Linked DNA regions of Pigmentiphaga sp. H8. Each later gene encodes a partner of the first gene's protein in a complex. Links are inferred from orthologs where the notes say so. Each region holds a gene or a part of one and is shown on either strand. Other genes may lie near its edges.

Region 1 (9,734 bases):
CCTGCACGTACCCTACAAGGGCGCGGGGCCGGCCCTGACCGACCTGCTGGCGGGCCACGTCGACGCCATGTTCCATTTCCCCGCCTCGCTTGCCCTGGCGAAGCAGGGCAAGCTGCGCGCGCTGGCCGTGGCCGCCGACGAGCGCCTGGCCGATGCGCCGGACCTGCCCACCGTGGTGCAGGCGGGCGTGCCGGGCGTGGTGTCCGGCAGCTGGTTCGGGTTCTTCGTGCCGTCCGCGACGCCGGCGGCGATCCAGGACAGGATCCATCGCGACGTGGCACAGGCTCTGCGAGCGCCGACAGTGCGGCGCTACATGCAGGAATCGGGGCTGGTGTCCCCGCCCATGTCGCGCGCCCAGTTCTCGGCCTTCATCACGCACGAGCGCGACAAATGGGCCGAGCTCATCCGGACGCGCAACATCCGGCTGGAGTAGCCTAGGCCAGCCGGGCCAGGGTGGCGGCCAGCGCTTCGCCCACGGGGATCTTGGCGGCTGCTTCGTCGCCGCGTCCCTGCAGTTCGACCTGCCCGTCCTTCAGGCCGCGGTCGCCGATGGTGACGCGGACCGGCACGCCGATCAGTTCCCAGTCGGCGAACATCACGCCCGGGCGCTCGTCGCGGTCGTCCAGGATCGCGTCGACGCCTGCTTCCTTCAGGCCTTCGTAGAGCTTGGTCGCGGCCTCGCGCACCGCTTCGCTCTTGCCCCAGCCCACCGGGCAGACGACCACTTCGAACGGCGCCAGCGCGCGCGGCCAGATGATGCCGCGCCCGTCGTGGTGCTGTTCGATCGCGGCGCCCAGCAGGCGCGTGACGCCGATGCCGTAGCAGCCCATCTGCAGCAGCGCGGGCTTGCCGGTCTCGTCCAGGTAGGTGGCCTTGAGCGCCTCGGAATACTTGGTGCCCAGGAAGAACACGTGGCCGACCTCGATCCCGCGCTGGATCGCCAGCGGGCCGCTGCCGTCGGCCGACGGGTCGCCGTCGACGACGTTGCGCAGGTCGGCCACCAGGTCGGGCTCGGGCAGGTCGCGTCCCCAGTTCACGCCCACGTAGTGGTGGTCGGCCTGGTTGGCGCCCGTGACGAAGTCGTGCAGGTTGGCCACGGTGCGGTCGGCCACCACCTTGACCGGCTTGGCGGTGCCCACGGGCCCGATGAAGCCGGGCACGCAGCCGAAGTGCTCGACGATCTCGGCATCGGTGGCGAACCGGTAGCCGTGGTCCAGGCCGGGAATCTTGCCGGCCTTGATCTCGTTCAATTCGTGGTCGGCACGCAGCAGCAGCAGCCAGATCTGGGCCGGCTTGCCGGCTTCTTCCGGCTCGACCGCCAGGGCGAGGGACTTCACGTGGCTGGCCAGCGGCAGGCCCAGCAGTTCGGCCACGGCCTCGCACTTGGTGGCACCGGGGGTGGGCATCTTCTCCAGTGCCCGGCCGGGCGCCGCGCGCTGGGCAACCAGGCAGGGCGCCTCGGCCAGCTCGATGTTGGCGGCGTACTGGGTGGCCGGGTTGTAGACGATGAGGTCTTCGCCGGTGTCGGCGATGACCTGGAATTCATGGCTGCGCGTCCCGCCGATGGAGCCGGTGTCGGCCGCCACGGCGCGGAAGGTCAGGCCCATGCGGGCGAAGATGCGCATGTACGCGTCGTACATGGCGTCGTAGCTCTTCTGGGCGGCGGCCTCGTCGCGATCGAAGGAATAGGCGTCCTTCATCGTGAACTCGCGGCCCCGCATGACGCCGAAGCGCGGCCGGCGCTCGTCGCGGAACTTGGTCTGGATGTGGTAGAAGTTCTTGGGTAGCTGGCGCCAGCTGTGGATCTCGTTGCGGGCGATGTCGGTGATGACTTCCTCCGAGGTCGGCTGCAGCACGAAATCGCGGTTGTGGCGGTCCTTCATGCGCAGCAGCTCGGGGCCGTACTGCTCCCAGCGGCCCGATTCCATCCACAGCTCGGCCGGCTGCACGACCGGCATCAGCAGCTCGAGCGCGCCGGCGCGGTTCATTTCCTCGCGGATGATGGCCTCGATCTTGCGAATGACCCGCAGGCCGATGGGCATGTAGGTGTAGATGCCGCCGGCCAGCTTGCGGATCATGCCCGCGCGGGTCATGAGCTGGTGGCTGACGATCTCGGCGTCGGACGGTGCTTCCTTGAGGGTGCCGATATGGAACTGCGATGCGCGCATTGCGGTGCTCACGTGGATGGATACGAGTTTGGCCCCCCTGGGCCTATAATTGACTCAATTGTATGAGAATCGCTGGGGTGGCTCATGCTGGATCGTGAAGGTTACCGTCCCAACGTCGGCATCATCCTCGTCAACCAGAAGAACGAGGTCTTCTGGGGCAAGCGCGTCAACGAACATTCCTGGCAGTTTCCGCAGGGCGGCATCAAGCACGGTGAGAGCCCTGTCCAGGCGATGTTCCGCGAGCTCCATGAAGAAGTGGGCCTGCGGCCCGAGCATGTCCGCATATTGGGTAGAACACGCGACTGGTTGCGCTATAACGTGCCCGACCACTTCGTCAGACGCGAATGGCGCGGGCACTACAAAGGTCAGAAGCAGATCTGGTTCCTGCTTCGCATGCAGGGGCGCGATTGCGACGTCTGCCTGCGGGCCTCGTCGCATCCTGAATTCGACGCGTGGCGCTGGAGTTCCTACTGGGTCCCGCTGGAGTCGGTCATCGAATTCAAGCGCGACGTGTATACGCTGGCCCTGAACGAGCTTGCGGTCGTGCTTTTCCGCCGGAACCACGAGACCCGGTACCTGCGCCAGCACATCGGTTCGCACCGACGCGGCCAGGGTGAACCGGCACCGCTGTCCAAGGAAGCGCCCGAGGTCTGAACCCCCGCGACCCCCTGCGCGGGGTTCGGGTATCGTGTCGGGTGCAACCTGTATATGGAAAACACTTATGCCTAGTCAGTTCGCCGGGGCGCGCCCGATGCGTCCCGCCCGCCGGGCCCTGCGCGCCGCCGCCTGGGCCGGCGCCGGATGCCTGGCCTTGTTACTCGCCGCCTGCGGCAGCCAGCCGCGCGGCGATGGCAACTACCTGCTGGACGATATCGATGCCCAGCGCACCCTGCCCGATGCCGGATGGGAAGCCCTGAAGTCGGAGTTGCCGCCGGTGCCCACCGAGGCCGACGTGCTGCCGGTGGAAAACCTGTCGCGCAACGAGCGTTTCCGTTTCGGCGTGGATCCGCGCTCCATCCAGATCGCCCCGGGCCTGATCGTGCGCTATACGCTGCGCGCGGTCAGCGACCTGGGAGCCGAGAACATTTCGTACGAATCGGTCCGCTGCGGCACGCGCGAATGGCGCACCGTGGCCCTGTACCGGCCCGGCGCCGGCTGGCAGCGCCCGGTCCACGACGAATGGCGTCCCTTGCTGCCCAATACGATCCAGCACGTGCTGCGCAACGGCGTACTGTGCTCGGGCGGCGGCCCGGCCGGCGCCAAGGCGTCGGACCTGGCCTATCGCGTGCGCCACTGGGAGCGCTATGCCGACGCCATGGCGGGCCGCAGCATGCAGTAGCAGCGGATTCGCGGCACGGGCAAAAACAAAAACGCACAGCCTCGGCTGTGCGTTTTGCGTGCCTGGCTACAGGCTTGTCGACCAGATCAATGGTCGGGGCGAGAGGATTCGAACCTCCGACTCCTGCGTCCCGAACGCAGTACTCTACCAGGCTGAGCTACGCCCCGACTTGTCGGTCCGGCCTGCCGGATACGGGCTTGTACAACTTGCCCGGCAGGCCGTCTTTCTTTTCAGCGATCTCGGTTGATCGCGAAAGCGCAGAATTCTAGCAGAGAATCTCGGAAAGCGGAAACGGGGTAGGTGGATATCGCCGCGACCGCCGCATCCGCCTCGATCCGGGCCCGGGCGCGGGTGTAGTCCAGGGCGTCCGATTCCCGGATGGCGGTGGCGACCGCGACGAAATCGCCTTCGCCGTTCTCGATGGCGGTGCGCACCAGCATCTGCTGCGCCGGCGTGCCCACGTCCAGCAGGCGGATCAGCGGCAGTGTGGGTTTGCCTTCGCGCAGGTCGTCGCCCAGGTTCTTGCCCAGTGCCTCGGCCTCGCCGCTATAGTCGAGCACGTCGTCGATCAGCTGGAACGCCGTGCCGGCGCGGCGGCCGTATTCCGCCGCCGCGGCTTCCTGTTCGGGCGTGGCGCCCGCCAGGACCGCGGCCAACTGGGCCGAGGCCTCGAACAGGCGGGCGGTCTTGTAGCGCACCACCTGCAGGTAGCGTTCCTCGGTCACCAGCGGATCGTGCACGTTCAGCAGTTGCAGGACCTCGCCCTCGGCGATGACGTTGGTGGCGTCGGCCAGGATCTGCATGACGCGCACCGAGCCGGTCTCGACCATCATCTGGAACGAGCGGGAATGCAGGAAGTCGCCCACCAGCACGCTGGCGGCGTTGCCGAATACCGCGTTGGCCGTGGCCCTGCCCCGCCGCAGCGCCGATTCGTCGACCACGTCGTCGTGCAGCAGCGTGGCCGTATGGATGAATTCCACCACCGCGGCCAGCAAATGATGCTGTTGCCCCTCGTATCCCAGCGCCCGGGCGACCATCAGCAGCAGGGCGGGACGCATCCTCTTGCCGCCCGCGCCGATGATGTAGTCGGCAATGGTGCGGATGAGCGGGACGTCGGAGTCGAGTCGTGCCCGGATAACGGCGTCGACGCGCTGCATGTCGTCGGCGATGGGGGCGAACAGGGTCGGCAGGCTCAAGGGGAATCCGTGGGTAGACTGGCCGTTGCCGGCCAGGTGTGCAACAAAAGCCGAGATGCAACAACCGGCGGCATGGCGTGACTGGGAGGCCCGCGAGCGGGCGGCGGCGCCCGAAAGCGCCGTGGCAACGAAATTATACCGGGGCTGTGCGCGGGACGAGGCCGGGATTGACGCTCCGGCACAACTCCGGTTATAGTCTATGGTTCGACCCCTATTGGGGCTCGAGCTTTGAACAACCCAAGAGGTCATCCCATGTACGCGGTCATAAAAACCGGCGGAAAGCAGTATCGCGTTGCCGCTGGCGAAAAGCTGAAAATAGAACAGATACCGGCAGACATTGGGCAAGAGATCACGCTGGACCAGGTCCTGGCAGTGGGCGAAGGCGATCAACTCAAGATCGGCGCGCCTCTTCTGTCCGGTGCCGTGGTCACGGCCAAGGTTCTTGCACACGGTCGCCATGACAAGGTCCGCATCTTCAAGATGCGTCGGCGCAAGCATTACCAGAAGCGCCAAGGCCACCGTCAAAACTACACCGAAATCCAGATCGGCACCATTTCCGCCTGATGGGGGCCCGGCGCGGCCGGGCACCGGAATGTAGGCAAGAATCGGTAACGAACAAGCAGGAGTGCAAACATGGCACAGAAAAAGGGCGGCGGTTCCACACGGAACGGCCGCGACTCAGAAGCGAAACGCCTGGGCGTCAAGGCCTACGGCGGTGAATTGATCCCGGCTGGCTCGATCATCGTGCGCCAGCGCGGCACCCGTTTCCACCCCGGCGTCAACGTCGGCGTGGGCAAGGACCACACCCTGTTCGCGCTGGTCGACGGCCGCGTGCAATTCGCGGTCAAGGGCGCCCTGCGCAAGCATACCGTCTCGATCGACCCTGTGTAATAGACCCCCCCCTACGCGCTGACGCGCGCCCCCCAGGGGGCGGCACTGGCGGACTGGCGGAGCCAGATCCGCTGTGCCCTGGATCTGGGGGGCGGCTGCGTGGGGGAGTTCGAATAGGCAGTGGCGAGGGCTTTCGCGCTTCGCCAAAATAGCGCCGCCGCGCGATGTTACGCGTGGAGGCGTTTTTTATTATCATCGCAAGTTCTGCTTGCAAGGACTCTCAAGTCCCGCCCGAACGTGCCGGCGTCCCATTTCCTGGGTGCCGTGGATCCGGTCCCGCCGGTTCGCCAGCGCTACCCTCTTTTGACGGGGGAACAGCCGTAGGCCGCAAGGGGGTGGGCTTCCCTTTATGAAATTCGTTGACGAAGCCACCATCGAAGTGATTGCCGGCAAGGGCGGCAATGGCGTGGCGAGCTTTCGCCGCGAGAAATTCATTCCCTTCGGCGGACCCGATGGCGGGGATGGCGGGCGGGGCGGCAGTGTGTATGCCGTGGCCGACCGCAACATCAATACGCTGATCGACTACCGCTACGCCCGCCTGCATCGCGCCCAGAACGGCGAGCAGGGTAGCGGTTCCGACCGCTACGGCGCCGGCGGCAGCGACATCACGCTGCGCATGCCGGTAGGCACCATGGTGTACGACGCCGAGACCAACGAGCTGCTGTTCGACCTGGCCACCCATGGCCAGAAGGTCGTGCTGGCCGCCGGCGGCAATGGCGGGCTGGGTAACCTGCATTTCAAGTCCAGCACCAACCGCGCGCCGCGGCAGTTCACCCACGGGCGTCCGGGCGAACAGCGCAAGCTGCGGCTGGAGCTGAAGGTGCTGGCCGACGTCGGCCTGCTGGGCATGCCCAACGCCGGCAAGTCCACGCTGATTCGCAAGCTGTCGAATGCCCGGCCCAAGGTGGCCGACTACCCGTTCACCACCCTGCATCCGAACCTGGGCGTGGTGCGCACCGACGCCGAGCGCAGCTTCGTGATCGCCGACATTCCCGGGCTGATCGAGGGCGCGTCCGAGGGCGCCGGGCTGGGGCACCAGTTCCTGCGCCACCTGTCGCGCACGCGCCTGCTGCTGCATCTGGTGGACGTGGCGCCCATGGATCCCACGGTGGACCCCGTGCACGAGGCGCGCGCCATCGTCGAGGAGTTGCGCCGCTATGACCCCGCCCTGTACGAGAAACCGCGCTGGCTGGTGCTCAACAAGGTCGACATGGTGGACGACCCGCAGGGACTGAAAGAGGCGTTCTGCCTGGAGTTCGACTGGGACGGCCCGGTGTTCTGCATTTCCGCGCTGGCCGGCGATGGCACCCAGGAACTGGCCTGGGCCGTCCAGAACTGGCTGGACGAGCAGCGCGAGGCCGAGCAGGCCTTCGACGAGGACCTGCGCTTCGTCGAGGCCCAGGCACCGGCGCCCAAGCCGGCGCCGGTCCGGCGCCGTCCGCGCCGCGTGCCGGCCGATGGCGGTGACGCGGGCGCCCAGACCCCCGAGGATGCCCCTGATACCGATGGTGGCGATGCCGGCGGCGAGGGCGGCGATGGTGGTGGCGACGGCGATTGAGTTCCACGATGAATAGCACTTCCGTGATCGCCGCCGCCCGGCGGCTCGTGATCAAAGTAGGCTCCTCGCTGGTCACCGACGAGGGACGGGGCCTGGACCGGAGCGCGCTGCTGCGCTGGGCCGGGCAGATCGCGCACCTGCGCGCGCTGGGCAAGGAGGTCGTCCTCGTGTCCAGCGGCGCCATCGCGGAAGGCATGCTGCGCCTGGGCTGGGACAAGCGGCCCACGCTGGTGCCCGAATTGCAGGCGGCCGCCGCGGTCGGCCAGATGGGCCTGGCGCAGGCCTACGAAAGCGTGTTCGCCGAACATGCGCTGCATACCGCGCAGATCCTGCTTACCCATGAAGACCTGTCGGACCGCACGCGCTACCTGAACGCGCGGTCGACGCTGTTCACGCTGCTGCGACTGGGTGTCGTGCCCATCATCAACGAAAACGACACGGTGGTCACCGACGAGATCAAGTTCGGCGACAACGATACCCTGGGCGCGCTGGTGACCAACCTCATCGAGGCCGATGCGCTGGTCATCCTGACCGACCAGGCCGGCCTGTATTCGGCCGATCCGCGCCGGAATCCCGACGCGAAGTTCGTGTCGCACGCGCGCGCGGGCGAATCGGAGCTGGAGTCCATGGCCGGCGGCGCGGGCAGCAGCCTGGGCAAGGGCGGGATGCTGACCAAGATCCTGGCCGCCAAGCGGGCGGCGGGCAGCGGCGCGCATACCGTGATCGCGTCGGGCCGTGAGCCCGACGTGCTGGTGCGGCTGGCCGGGGGAACCTGCATAGGGACCGAGCTGCGCGCCTCGCTGCCGCTGTTGTCGGCGCGCAAGCAGTGGATCGCCGATCATCTGCAACTGCGCGGCCGCGTCACCGTCGACGAGGGCGCCGCCCTGGCGCTGACACGCGACCACAAGAGCCTGCTGTCCATAGGCGTGACGGCGGTCGAGGGCGAGTTCGAGCGCGGCGACGTCGTGGCCTGCGTGGACGCTTCCGGCAGGGAGCTGGCGCGTGGTCTGATCAATTATTCCTCCAGCGCCACCCGCCGCATCATGCGCCAGCCCTCGAGCCGGATCGAGGCGCTGCTGGGCAGCATGGAAGAGCCCGAGCTCATGCATCGGGACAACATGGTCATCCGCTAAGCGCGATGCCGGCGGTTCGACAATAAGAAACAGGTCGGGAGGATGCGGCGATGGACGCCGGGCCTGTCTTCCTGTTATTTTGTGTACGCTGTACACATTTACTGTTTCCGTTCCTTCCATCCTGCCATGCCGCGCGCCGGCATGAGGAGCTCATCCGTGAATGCCGACCTCGACCGCCGCAAACGCTGGCTGGCCTTGATGGTGCTGTGCCTGGGCGTGCTGATGATCGTGCTCGACACGACCATCGTCAACGTGGCGCTGCCCTCGATCCGCGACGACCTGAAATTTTCCGAGACCGCGCTGGTCTGGGTGGTCAACGCCTACATGCTGACCTTCGGCGGCTTCCTGCTGCTGGGCGGGCGGCTGGGCGATCTGTACGGGCACCGGCGGCTGTTCGTGGCCGGCATCGCGCTGTTCACCGTGGCCTCGCTGGCCTGCGGGCTGGCCCAGTCCCAGGCCATGCTGGTGGCGGCGCGCGCGGTGCAGGGCCTGGGCGGCGCGGTGGTTTCGGCGGTGTCGCTGTCGCTGATCATGATGCTGTTTCCCGAGCAGGAAGATCGCGCCAAGGCCATGGGCGTCTACGGCTTCGTGTGCGCGGGAGGCGGCAGCATAGGCGTGCTGCTGGGCGGCTTCCTGGCCAGCGTGCTCAGCTGGCATTGGATCTTCCTGGTCAACCTGCCCATAGGCGCGGCCGTCTATGGATTGTGCATGGCGCTGCTGCCGGCCAAGGGTGGGCAGCCGGGCGAGCGGCTGGATATGGCCGGCGCGGCGGCGATCACCGCCTCGCTGATGCTGGCCGTGTATGCCGTGGTCAACGGCAACGAACGCGGCTGGACCTCGTTCCATACGCTGGGCCTGCTGGGCGCCGCCGCCGTGCTGCTGGCGGCCTTCCTGGCCATCGAGTCGCGGGTGCGCGCGCCGCTGATGCCCCTGGGGCTGTTCCGGCTGCGCAACGTGGCCACGGCCAACGCGGCGGGCGTGCTGTGGGCCGCCGCCATGTTCGCCGCCTTCTTCATTTCCGCGCTGTACCTGCAGGTGGTGCTGGGCTACAGCCCCATGCAGGTGGGGCTGGCCTTCCTGCCGGCCAACGTCATCATGGCGGTGTTCTCGCTCGGCCTGTCGGCCCGGCTGGTGATGCGCTTCGGCATCCGCGCGCCGCTGGCCTGCGGGCTGGCGGTGGCGTCGGTCGGACTGGCGCTGTTCGCGCGGGCACCGATCCAGGGCGACTTCCTGATCGACGTGCTGCCGGCCATGTCGCTGCTCGGCCTGGGCGCGGGCGTCGCATTCAACCCCATGCTGCTGGCGGCCATGAACGACGTGGATCCCCGCGATGCCGGCCTGGCCTCGGGCGTGGTGAATACCTCGTTCATGATGGGAGGCGCGCTGGGCCTGGCCGTGCTGGCCAGCCTGGCGGCGGCGCGGACGAACTTCCTGCTGGAGCGGGGCGCC
Region 2 (9,752 bases), 680 kb from region 1 along the record:
GAAGCAGGAAGGCTCGGCCACGCTGGCAGGTTCGGGCGCCGACCAGTACTACGAGGGCACCGTCAGCCACTTCACGTACTGGAATGCCGACCAGCTGATGAACACGGTCTACGTGAACGGCTGCGTGGCCGACGACGCGGGCGCATCGTCGCTGGCGAACATTCTGGTGACCTCGGACGGCATCGATTACTCCAGCTCGTCGTCCGTGCGTACCGATGCCCAGGGCAAGTTCCGCATCGCGATGAAGAAGGGCGGCAAGGCCACGCTGTTCGCGCAACAGGGCGTCAAACTGTCCAATACCGTGTCGGTGGGGCCGTTCGCCGCGGACACCACGCTGACAGAATGCCTGTCGTTGACGACGCTGACCGACGCCATCAGCATCAAGCTGACCTGGGGCGCCCGGCCCCTGGACGTGGATTCGCACCTGTTCACGCCGGATGGCACCGAGATCTACTTCTCCAACAAGGGCAGCCTGGGCACCGACCCCTTCGTCAATCTGGACGTCGATGACACCACTGGCTTCGGCCCCGAGGTGGTGACCATCCGCAAGCTGATGGTGGGCACTTACACCTACGCGCTCTACAACTACTCGGGCACCTATGATCCCGGCATGACCGGCTCCCCGGTTCGTGTCGAGCTCAACAACAAGGGTTCGCTGTCGGTGTTCGGTCCGACTTCGGGAGAAGTCTCCGGTTCGACCCGGTGGTGGACTGTGTTCAAGCTGAACGTGGATGCAAGCTGCCGGGTAACCGTCAACCGTGTCGGCGCGTGGTCCAGCGCCGAGCCGGAGCCCGCGGTCGTGACTCGCCGCTACTGCGCGGCACCTTGAGGAATGGGATGGGCGGCGGTTTTCCCGTGAGGTCCGCCGCCTGATCCCGTCATTCCTGCCTGGGGGCGGGCGCCGCCTGCGGCGTGCGCGCCATCCAGGCGATCAGCGACGAGCGCATCGCCTCTTCCACCGTCATGTCGATGGGCGTGACCCACGAAAGCGGCACGAACACGGTATAGCCGCCGATCATGTAGCCCATCGGCAGGTAGACGGCCACCCGCTCGCCGGGCAGGAAGCCCTCGGGCAGGCCGGCCGTGCTGCGCCGGGTGACCAGCCCCACCAGTTCGAATTCCTGGCCAGGCATGCGCAGGATGACGACCTGCTGCCCGCCCTGGCTGGTGCTGGGCGTGAAATAGTCGGCGAAGCTCTTGAGCGAGGAATAGATGCTCTTGACCACCGGGATGCTGGTGAACGGCCATTCGACGTAGGACAGCAGGCGGCGCACCCGGTGCTTGGACACCAGCATGCCGACGGCGACGATGCCGAGCACGCCCAGGATCAGGCCCATGCCGGGAAAGTAGAAGCCGCCGACGAAGGGGCGGAGCACCGCCAGCGCGAGCGCCTCCATCCAGGCTACGCACACGTACAGCAGGTACAGCGTCAACGCCAGCGGCAGGATGGTGATCAGGCCACGGAAAAAATACTTGTAGACGTTTTTCATCTCGGACTCCTGCGGCACCAGGGAAGCCGCCCCGCGCGGCGGTGGCCGGGGCGCCAAGCATAGCAGCAGAATGCGCGCGGCCAGGGGCCGCGCGGAGACCAGGGGAAACAGGCCCTAAGCGGGAACGCGGTAGCGGACTATGCCGTCGTCGCCGCTCTCGCGGGCGATCACGCCCTGGTAATACAGCATGTGCAGGTGGGCGATGGCCTCGCCCAGCGCGAAGGTCATCTGGTGCAGGTCCAGCTTGCGCTTGAACAGCACGGGCACGACGTCGTAGGCCGACGCGGCCTGGCCGGTACAGGCTTGCTTGACCCGTGCCAGGTGGTCGGCGTGGTGGGCGTGCTGCTGCGCGATGCGCGTATGGATGCCGACGAAGGGCCGTCCGTGCGAGGGCAGCACCAGCGCGTCGGCCGGCACGTGGGCATAGCCGCTGAGCGAATCCAGGTAGAGCTGGAGCGGATTGCTTTCGGGGTCGATGTCCGTGACGCTGACGTTGGTCGAGATGCGCGGCAGCACCATGTCGCCGGAAATGACGATGTTCAGTTCCTTGCAATACAGCGAGATGTGCTCGGGCGCGTGCCCGTAGCCGGCGATGGCATGCCACTCGTGGCCGCCGATGCGCAATACGTCGCGGTCCATGATGCGGTTGAACTGGGCGGGGACCTGGGGCACCAGCTGCGGGTAGTAGCGGGTACGGGCGCGCACGCCGTCCAGCGAGGCCGGGTCGGTCATGCCGTTGCGGGCGAAGTGGGCGGCCATGCGTTCGCCCCCCGAGATGGCCTTGCCTTCGATGAACAGGTGGGCGGTCAGGAAGTCGGTGGCGCTCATCTGCAGGGGAACGCCCCATTTCTCGGTCAGCCAGTGGGCCAGGCCGATGTGGTCGGGGTGCATGTGGGTGACGATGACCCGCACTACCGGCAGCCCGTCGAGCTGGGAGGCGAAGACCTGTTCCCACAGCGCCTTGACCTCGTCGCGGGCGACGCCGCAGTCGACGATGGTCCAGCCGTCGCGCCCCTCGAAGCGGTCGCGCAGCAGCCACAGGTTGATGTGATCCAGCGCGAAGGGCAGGGGCATGCGGATCCAGCGGATGCCGGGCGCGACCTCGATGGCGGCGCCGGCCTCGGGCAGGGTATCGCCCAGCGGATACTTCAGTTCGTGTTCGAGAGGATTCATGGCGGGTGGGCCTGGCCGGTTCGTGCGGCGCTGCCGGGGCAGGTCTAAAATGGGCAGGCCACTTGTTGGTAAATTACAGCTAGTGTACCTAGGTGCCGGCGGATGCCTTCCCGGAGCGCAGCCGCCGCCCTTGCCCGTGGCGCCCGCCGCTTTTCAGAGTCAGGAGTCGAAGATGTCGGATCCCGTTGTTATCGTATCGGCCGCCCGTACCCCCATGGGCGCCATGTTGGGCGAGCTTTCAGGGCTTTCCGCCAACCAGTTGGGCGCAGTCGCGATCAAGGCGGCCATCGAGCGTTCGGGTCTGAAGCCCGAACAGATCCAGGAAGTGCTGATGGGCAACGTGCTGCAAGCCGGCCAGGGCCAGGCTCCGGCCCGCCAGGCCGCGCTGGGCGCGGGCCTGCCGCTCGGCACCAGTTGTTCCACCATCAACAAGATCTGCGGGTCGGGCATGAAGGCCACGATGCTGGCGCACGACCTGCTGCTGGCCGGCAGCGCCCAGGTCGCGCTGGCGGGCGGCATGGAAAGCATGAGCAACGCCCCCTATCTGCTGCCCAAGGCGCGCCAGGGCTACCGCTACGGCCACGCCACCATGTACGACCACATGGCGATGGACGGCCTGGAAGACGCCTATGACAAGGGCCGCGCCATGGGCGTGTTCGCCGAGGACTGCGCCGCCAAGTACAGCTTCACCCGCGAGCAGCAGGACGCCTATTCGCTCGAGTCGCTGCGCCGCGCCAAGGCCGCCAGCGAGGACGGCAGCTTCGAATGGGAAATCGCGCCGGTCACCGTGGCCGACCGCAAGGGCGAGAAGATCATCGCGCGCGACGAGGCCCCGTACAAGGCCATGCCCGAGAAGGTCCCCACCCTCAAGCCGGCGTTCAAGAAGGATGGCACCGTCACCGCCGCCAACTCCTCGTCGATCTCGGACGGCGCCGCCGCCCTGGTGCTGATGCGTGCCTCCACCGCCGAAAAGCTGGGCGTCGCGCCGCTGGCCCGCGTGGTTGCCCATGCGCAGCATTCGCAGGAGCCGCAATGGTTCACCACCGCACCCGTGGGCGCGCTGGCCACGCTGTTCGCCAAGACCGGCTGGAAGCCGGGCGACGTCGACCTGTACGAGATCAACGAAGCCTTCGCCGTGGTGACCATGGCCGCGATGGCCGAGCACAAGCTGCCGCACGAGAAGGTCAACGTGCACGGCGGCGCCACCGCTCTGGGCCACCCCATCGGCGCCAGCGGCGCGCGGCTGATCGCCACCCTGCTGGGGGCGATGCGCCAGCGCAATGCCAAGCGCGGCGTGGCCTCGCTGTGCATAGGCGGCGGCGAAGCCACGGCCATGGCTTTCGAACTGATCTGATCGCCAGGGCTGCATGACGCAACACCCATCGGCCGGCGGCAAGCCGGCCGGCATCGGCGCGGGCAGCCCTGGGGCCGCCCGCGCGTCCGCGGGCGCCGAGGGCGACGCGGTCAAGCCCAGCGATGCCTACGTGCAGTCCTTCGCGCGCGGATTGGCCGTCATCCGGGCCTTCAACGCCGAACGGCCCGCCATGACCCTGACCGAGGTGGCCGAGGCCGCCGGGCTGACGCGGGCGGGCGCGCGCCGCATCCTGCTGACGCTGGTGCAACTGGGCTACGTGGCCACGGAAGGCCGGCAGTTCCGGCTCACGCCCCGCATCCTGGAACTGGGCTTCGCCTACCTGACCTCCATGCCGTTCTGGGACCTGGCCGAGCCCATCATGGAGCAACTGACCAACGAGGCGCACCAGTCCTGCTCGGCCACCGTGCTGGACGGGACCGACATCGTCTACGTGCTGCGCATCCCGACCGGGCGCATCATGTCCATCAACCTCGGGATAGGCAGCCGCCTGCCCGCCTACTGCTCGGCCATGGGGCGCGTGCTGCTGGCCGGCCTGGCCGACGCCGAGATCGACGCGGCGCTGGCCAGGTCCGACCTGCGGGCCCATACGCCGTTGACGGTGACCGACCCGGCGCAGCTCAAGGCCGCCATCCTGAAGGTGCGCGAGCAGGGCTGGTCGCTGGTGGATCGCGAGCTCGAGACCGGACTGGTCGCCATCGCCGCGCCCATCCGCGATCGCAGCGGCCGCACCGTGGCCGCCCTGAACCTGAGCGGCCAGGCGCACCTCGTGACCGCGCGGCAGATGCAGGACGAACTGTTGCCGCTGCTGTGCCGAGCCGCCGAACGCATCAACGACCTGATGAAGCGCGTGTAATGGAGCACCCATGACCGAACCCTATGCATGCGCGCCGCTGATCCGCGAGATCGGCCGCGGCAAGGACGGTTCGCGCGCACTGGCGCGCGAGCAGGCCGGCGCATTGATGGGCGCCATCCTGGATGGCCGGGTCTCCGAACTGGAGCTGGGCGCGGTGCTGCTGGCCCTGCGCATGAAGGGCGAGTCCGTGTCCGAGGTGGCCGGTTTCCTGGACGCGGCCGAGGCGCGGATGGCGCGCGTCCAGGCGCCGGCCGGCCGGCCCGTGGTGGTCCTGCCCACCTACAACGGCTCGCGCCATGCGCCCAATCTCGTGCCGCTGCTGGCCTGGAGCGTGGCGCAGGCCGGCCTGCCGGTGTTGCTGCACGGGCAGGCCTCCGATCCGGCCCGGCCGGGCGCGGGTTCGAATGCCGCGCGGGTGCCCACCATCGACATCCTGGAGCAACTCGGCATCGGGGCCTCGCCCGATGCCGCGGCCGCCTCGCGGGCGCTGAGCGACCGCGGGCTGGCCTATCTGCCGCTGGCCGTCGCCAGTCCGGGGCTGGCCCGGGTCGTGGGCCTGCGCCGCATCCTGGGCGTGCGCAACGTCGCGCACACGCTGGCCAAGCTGCTGCGCCCGGTGCAAGGCCCCAGCCTGCTGCTGTCCGCCTATACCCATCCCGAATTCGGCGCCATGCTGGCCGAGCTGTTCGCGCTGCGGCGCGAGGCGGCGTTGCTGATGCGCGCCACCGAGGGCGAGGCGGTCGCCAATACCCGCCGCGCGCAGCGCATCGCAAGCTGGCTGGATGGCGCCGAGACCACTGTCGTGGAAGGCGCCGAGCGCGCCGAGGCCGAGCTGCCGGCCCTGCCCGCGCGCGAGGCGGCCCCCACGGCGGCCTGGGTGCGGGCGATCCAGCAGGGACAGGCGCCGCTGCCGGCCGCCATCGCGGCCCAGCGCGACGCCATCGTCGATGCCGCGGCGCGCATGGGGCGGGCCGCATGACGCCGCGCCGGGGCATCGTCCTGTTCGCGCACGGCTCGCGCGATCCGCAATGGGCCCGGCCCATGGACGGGCTGGCCCAGGCGCTGCGCGCGCGCGATCCCGGCACGCCGGTCGAGATCGCCTTCCTGGAATTGATGCCGCCCACCCTGCCCGAGGCCATCGCTGTCCTGGCCGGCCGGGGAGTGGCCGAGATCGCCGTCCTGCCGGTATTCTGGGCGGCGGGCGCGCACGTGACGCGTGACCTGGCGCGCCTGCTGGACGAGGCGCGTGCGGCGCATCCCGCGCTGCGGTTCGCGTCGCTGCCGGTATTGTCCGAACTACCCGGCGTGCTGGATGCCGTGGCCGAGGCGGCTCTGCGCCCGGCCACGGATCCGGGTTCGCCGGCCTAGCGTTCTTTCCTCGTTCGAATCCTTGCACCCGTACACGGAGATTTCCACCATGATGACCATCTGGGGCCGCCTGACTTCCATCAACGTTTCCAAGGCGGTGTGGGCCGCGCGCGAACTGGGCCTGCAGTTCGACCGCATCGACGTGGGCGGTCCCTACGGCGGGCTGGACAAGCCCGAGTACGTGGCCCTGAACCCCAACAGCAAGATCCCCACGCTGGACGACAACGGCTACATCCTGTGGGAATCGAATTCCATCGTGCGCTACCTGGCCGCCCAGTACGGCGCCGGCACGCTGTGGCCCACCGATCCGCGCGAGCGCGGTCTGAGCGACCGCTGGCTGGACTGGCAGGCCACCGAGTTCGGACCCGCCATGGGACCGGCCTTCATCGGCCTGATCCGCACGCCGGAAGACAAGCGCAATCCTCAGGCCATCGCCGAGTCCGTGGCGCGCGGCAACAAGCTGATCCTGCTGCTGGAGAAATTCCTGTCCGACGGCCGCCAGTACCTGGCGGGCGACCGCTTCACCATCGGCGACATCGCCGTCGGCTGCGCCATCGACCGCTGGTTCCTGCTGCCCATCGAGCGCCCGGCCACGCCGCTGCTGGCGCAATGGCACAAGCGCGTCAGCAGCCGGCCGTCGGCGCAGGGCGTGCTCGGGCAGGAATTGAAGTAACGGCACGCCGCGGGCAGGTGCCGCAGTAATACCTGCGGCATTGGATTTGCGCCGCGAATTTGTATTAGACACACCGTCGCCCCGCATCCAGAATTTCCTCTCCCTCGGGGGCATGAAGCTCCGTGTTCCCCGGGGCCTTGCCGAGAGGTGAACGATGCCTGCGTTGCGATTCCGTCTGCTGCCCGTATTCACGTGGGCCATTGCTTCGATGGCCTGTACCGGATTTGCCGCCGCGGCGCAGACCTACCCTGCCCGCATGGTGAAGCTGGTGGTGCCGTTTCCCCCGGCGGGCAGCGGCGACGTTGCCGCCCGCCTGCTGGCCGAGCGGCTCGGTCCCGTCTGGGGCGTACCCATCGTGGTCGAGAACAAGCCCGGCGCCGCGGCGATGATAGGCGCCGATGCCGTGGCCAAGGCCGCGCCTGACGGCTATACCTTGCTGGTCGCGCCGAACAATCTGCAGACCATGAACCCGGCGATGTACAAGTCGATGCCGTTCGACGCCGAGAAAGCGTTCCGGTCGGTGGCGTTGATCGGGACCACGCCCTTCGCCCTGGTGGCCGGCCCCGGCATCGACGCCGGATCGGTTTCCGAACTCGTGGCGTTGGCGAAGTCCCGGCCGGGCGGGCTCTCTTATGCCTCGTCCGGCGTGGGCAGCGTCCAGCACCTGGCCGGCGAACTGTTCCGCTCGATGGCGGGCGTCCCCTTGACCCACATTCCCTACAAGGGCGGCGCGCCGGCCGTGGTCGGCTTGTTGTCCGGCCAGGTCGATCTCTATTTCGGCGCGGCCACGGCTGTCCTGCCCCAGGTCAAGGCCGGCAAGCTCAAGCCCCTGGCGGTCACGGGTTCCGCGCGCACCGCGCTGCTTCCCGGTGTGCCGACCATGGACGAGGCGGGTGTGAAGGGCTATGTCAGCGAGCCCTGGATCGGACTGCTTGCTCCGGCCGGCACGCCCGATGCCGTGGTGGCCCGGATCAACCGCGATCTGCGGACCGTGATGGCCGATCCCGATCTGGTAACCAAGCTGGCCGAACAGGGGATCGACGCCGCGCCCGGCACGCCCGAGGCGCTCGACCGGCGCATCGCGACCGAGCGCCGGCTTTGGTCCCGGGTCATCGCCGAAGCGCGCATCAGCGCCGATTGACCGCATCGCTTCTTTCATGCGGCGCATGGGCGCCGCCGCAAAACCGGAGATTCGCCATGACGGCAGCCGTCCAGCCCGGTGACACGGGCCCCAAGCATCTGCTCAATTCGATCCAGGACTACGTGGATGCGTTCCACGCGCTTTACCAGGAAGGGAAACCCTCGTTCTTCGAGGTCTCGGGACCGCTGCCGGCCACGGGCCGGACGGACACCGCGCTGGCCGCCACGCCCAATCTTACGGTGATCCTGAAGTGCTACGAGGCATGCGGCGAGAACACCCTGCACGCGCATACGACCGAGGACCACGTATTCATCGTATTGAAGGGCGAGGTCAATTTCTACGGGCCCGGCGGCGAGGTGCGGACCTTCGGGCCGCTGCACGGCGTGATGTTGCCGCGCGGCACCTTCTACCGCTTCCGCGCCTCGGAAGGCGAACCGCTGGTCATGCTGCGCATAGGCTGCTCGGCGCAGCAGGGCGGCGACATGTTTGCGCGCATAGGCGCGGATGGCAGACAGATGGACGGCAACTCCGCGCAGAACGGCCACGTCGAACCGGTGCTGTCGGGCATGTACTTCGGGCCCGGGCATGATGGCCATTGAAGCGGCGCGGGCGCTGCCGGCTTCCCGCCGGCCCACGGTCTTCATCGTGCGCGATCATACGATGGAGGAACTGCTGGACAGGCTTGCGGCCCAGTTGCGCGGACGCGGGATCGAGGTGGCCCGCGGGCCGGCCAATACTCCCGGCGTGGTCGTGCCCACGCCGGCCGGCGTGGGCCTGGAGCATGCCGACATCGCGGTATTCAGCTCCCGCTGGCAGTGCAACCGCCAGACCCTGGCGCAGGCCGTTCGCCTGAGGGCGGTGGTCAACGCCACCATAGGCCTGGAAACCGTGGACCTGCAGGCCGCCGCCGACCTGGGCATCATCGTCGGCCATGGCGGCGCGCCCGAACACATCACCAGCATGGCCGAGGCCTCGATCATGCTGATGCTGAACCTGCTGTACGGCCTGCGCCGGTCGGAGTCCTGGATGTCCGGCTGGCGGCCGCGGCCCTACGATGGCAAGGCCCATGCGAGCATGATGTGCGGCGCGACCATAGGCCTGGTCGGCCTGGGGCGTATCGGCCGTGCGGTGATGGAGCGCCTGCAGGCGTTCGGCGCCCGGATAGTGGCCTACAGCCCCCGCGCGGATCGCAGCCAGATTCCCGATGGCGTGCGGCTGACCGACCTGGACACCGTGATGCGCGAATCCGACCTGGTCGGTGTGTTCGTCGCGGTGCGTCCCGACAACCGGGGATTGATCGGCGCCCGCCAGATCGCGCTGATGAAGCCGACGGCCTACCTGGTGAACGTGGCGCGCGGCGATGCGCTGGACGAGGAGGCGCTGGCGCGGGCACTGCGGGCTGGAGAGATCGCGGGCGCGGCGCTGGACACCTTCGCGGTCGAACCCCTGCCGCAGGACAGTCCGTTGCGCGGCCTTCCCAACGTCATCCTGACGCCGCACGTGGTCGGCCATACGCGCCAAAGCATGGACTCCGTGCTGCGGGTCGCCGTCGACAACATCACGAGCGTGCTGCGCGGCGATCTGCCCACGGTGTGCAAAAATCCCGAGATCGAGCCCGCCTGGCGCGGGAGACTTGCCGCGCTTGCCTGAACCGGTACCGGTAGGCGTCCTCTGGAGGA

What was found.
Region 2: the proteins of obgE (region 1) and ybiB are in contact, whole or in part, in a crystal structure (PDB 8BFT), measured with the Escherichia coli proteins. The link is inferred for Pigmentiphaga sp. H8 from one-to-one orthologs.

Annotation. Positions count from the first base shown.
Region 1 is NZ_CP033966.1:4,864,795-4,874,528, reverse strand. What follows is about bases 5,088-8,047. They hold obgE (GTPase ObgE), read left to right. Parts: upstream 5,088-5,943; coding sequence 5,944-7,152; downstream 7,153-8,047. Other genes in these bases: proB (glutamate 5-kinase), read left to right, coding at 7,161-8,047; rpmA (50S ribosomal protein L27), read left to right, coding at 5,337-5,594; rplU (50S ribosomal protein L21), read left to right, coding at 5,088-5,267. Outside these bases: EGT29_RS22925 (tripartite tricarboxylate transporter substrate binding protein), read left to right, coding at 1-433; EGT29_RS22920 (proline--tRNA ligase), read right to left, coding at 435-2,168; EGT29_RS22915 (RNA pyrophosphohydrolase), read left to right, coding at 2,253-2,822; EGT29_RS22910 (CNP1-like family protein), read left to right, coding at 2,890-3,507; ispB (octaprenyl diphosphate synthase), read right to left, coding at 3,738-4,703; more of rplU, read left to right, coding at 4,956-5,087; more of proB, read left to right, coding at 8,048-8,285; EGT29_RS22875 (MFS transporter), read left to right, coding at 8,427-9,734. UniProt on the Escherichia coli protein: An essential GTPase which binds GTP, GDP and possibly (p)ppGpp with moderate affinity, with high nucleotide exchange rates and a fairly low GTP hydrolysis rate.
Region 2 is NZ_CP033966.1:5,543,323-5,553,074, reverse strand. What follows is about bases 3,908-6,885. They hold ybiB (DNA-binding protein YbiB), read left to right. Parts: upstream 3,908-4,901; coding sequence 4,902-5,870; downstream 5,871-6,885. Other genes in these bases: EGT29_RS26180 (glutathione S-transferase family protein), read left to right, coding at 6,309-6,885; EGT29_RS26185 (sirohydrochlorin chelatase), read left to right, coding at 5,867-6,259; EGT29_RS26195 (IclR family transcriptional regulator), read left to right, coding at 4,031-4,891; EGT29_RS26200 (acetyl-CoA C-acetyltransferase), read left to right, coding at 3,908-4,017. In the rest of the region: EGT29_RS26215 (carboxypeptidase regulatory-like domain-containing protein), read left to right, coding at 1-829; EGT29_RS26210 (DUF502 domain-containing protein), read right to left, coding at 879-1,490; EGT29_RS26205 (MBL fold metallo-hydrolase), read right to left, coding at 1,605-2,663; more of EGT29_RS26200, read left to right, coding at 2,836-3,907; more of EGT29_RS26180, read left to right, coding at 6,886-6,932; EGT29_RS26175 (tripartite tricarboxylate transporter substrate binding protein), read left to right, coding at 7,087-8,073; EGT29_RS26170 (cupin domain-containing protein), read left to right, coding at 8,130-8,672; EGT29_RS26165 (NAD(P)-dependent oxidoreductase), read left to right, coding at 8,659-9,723.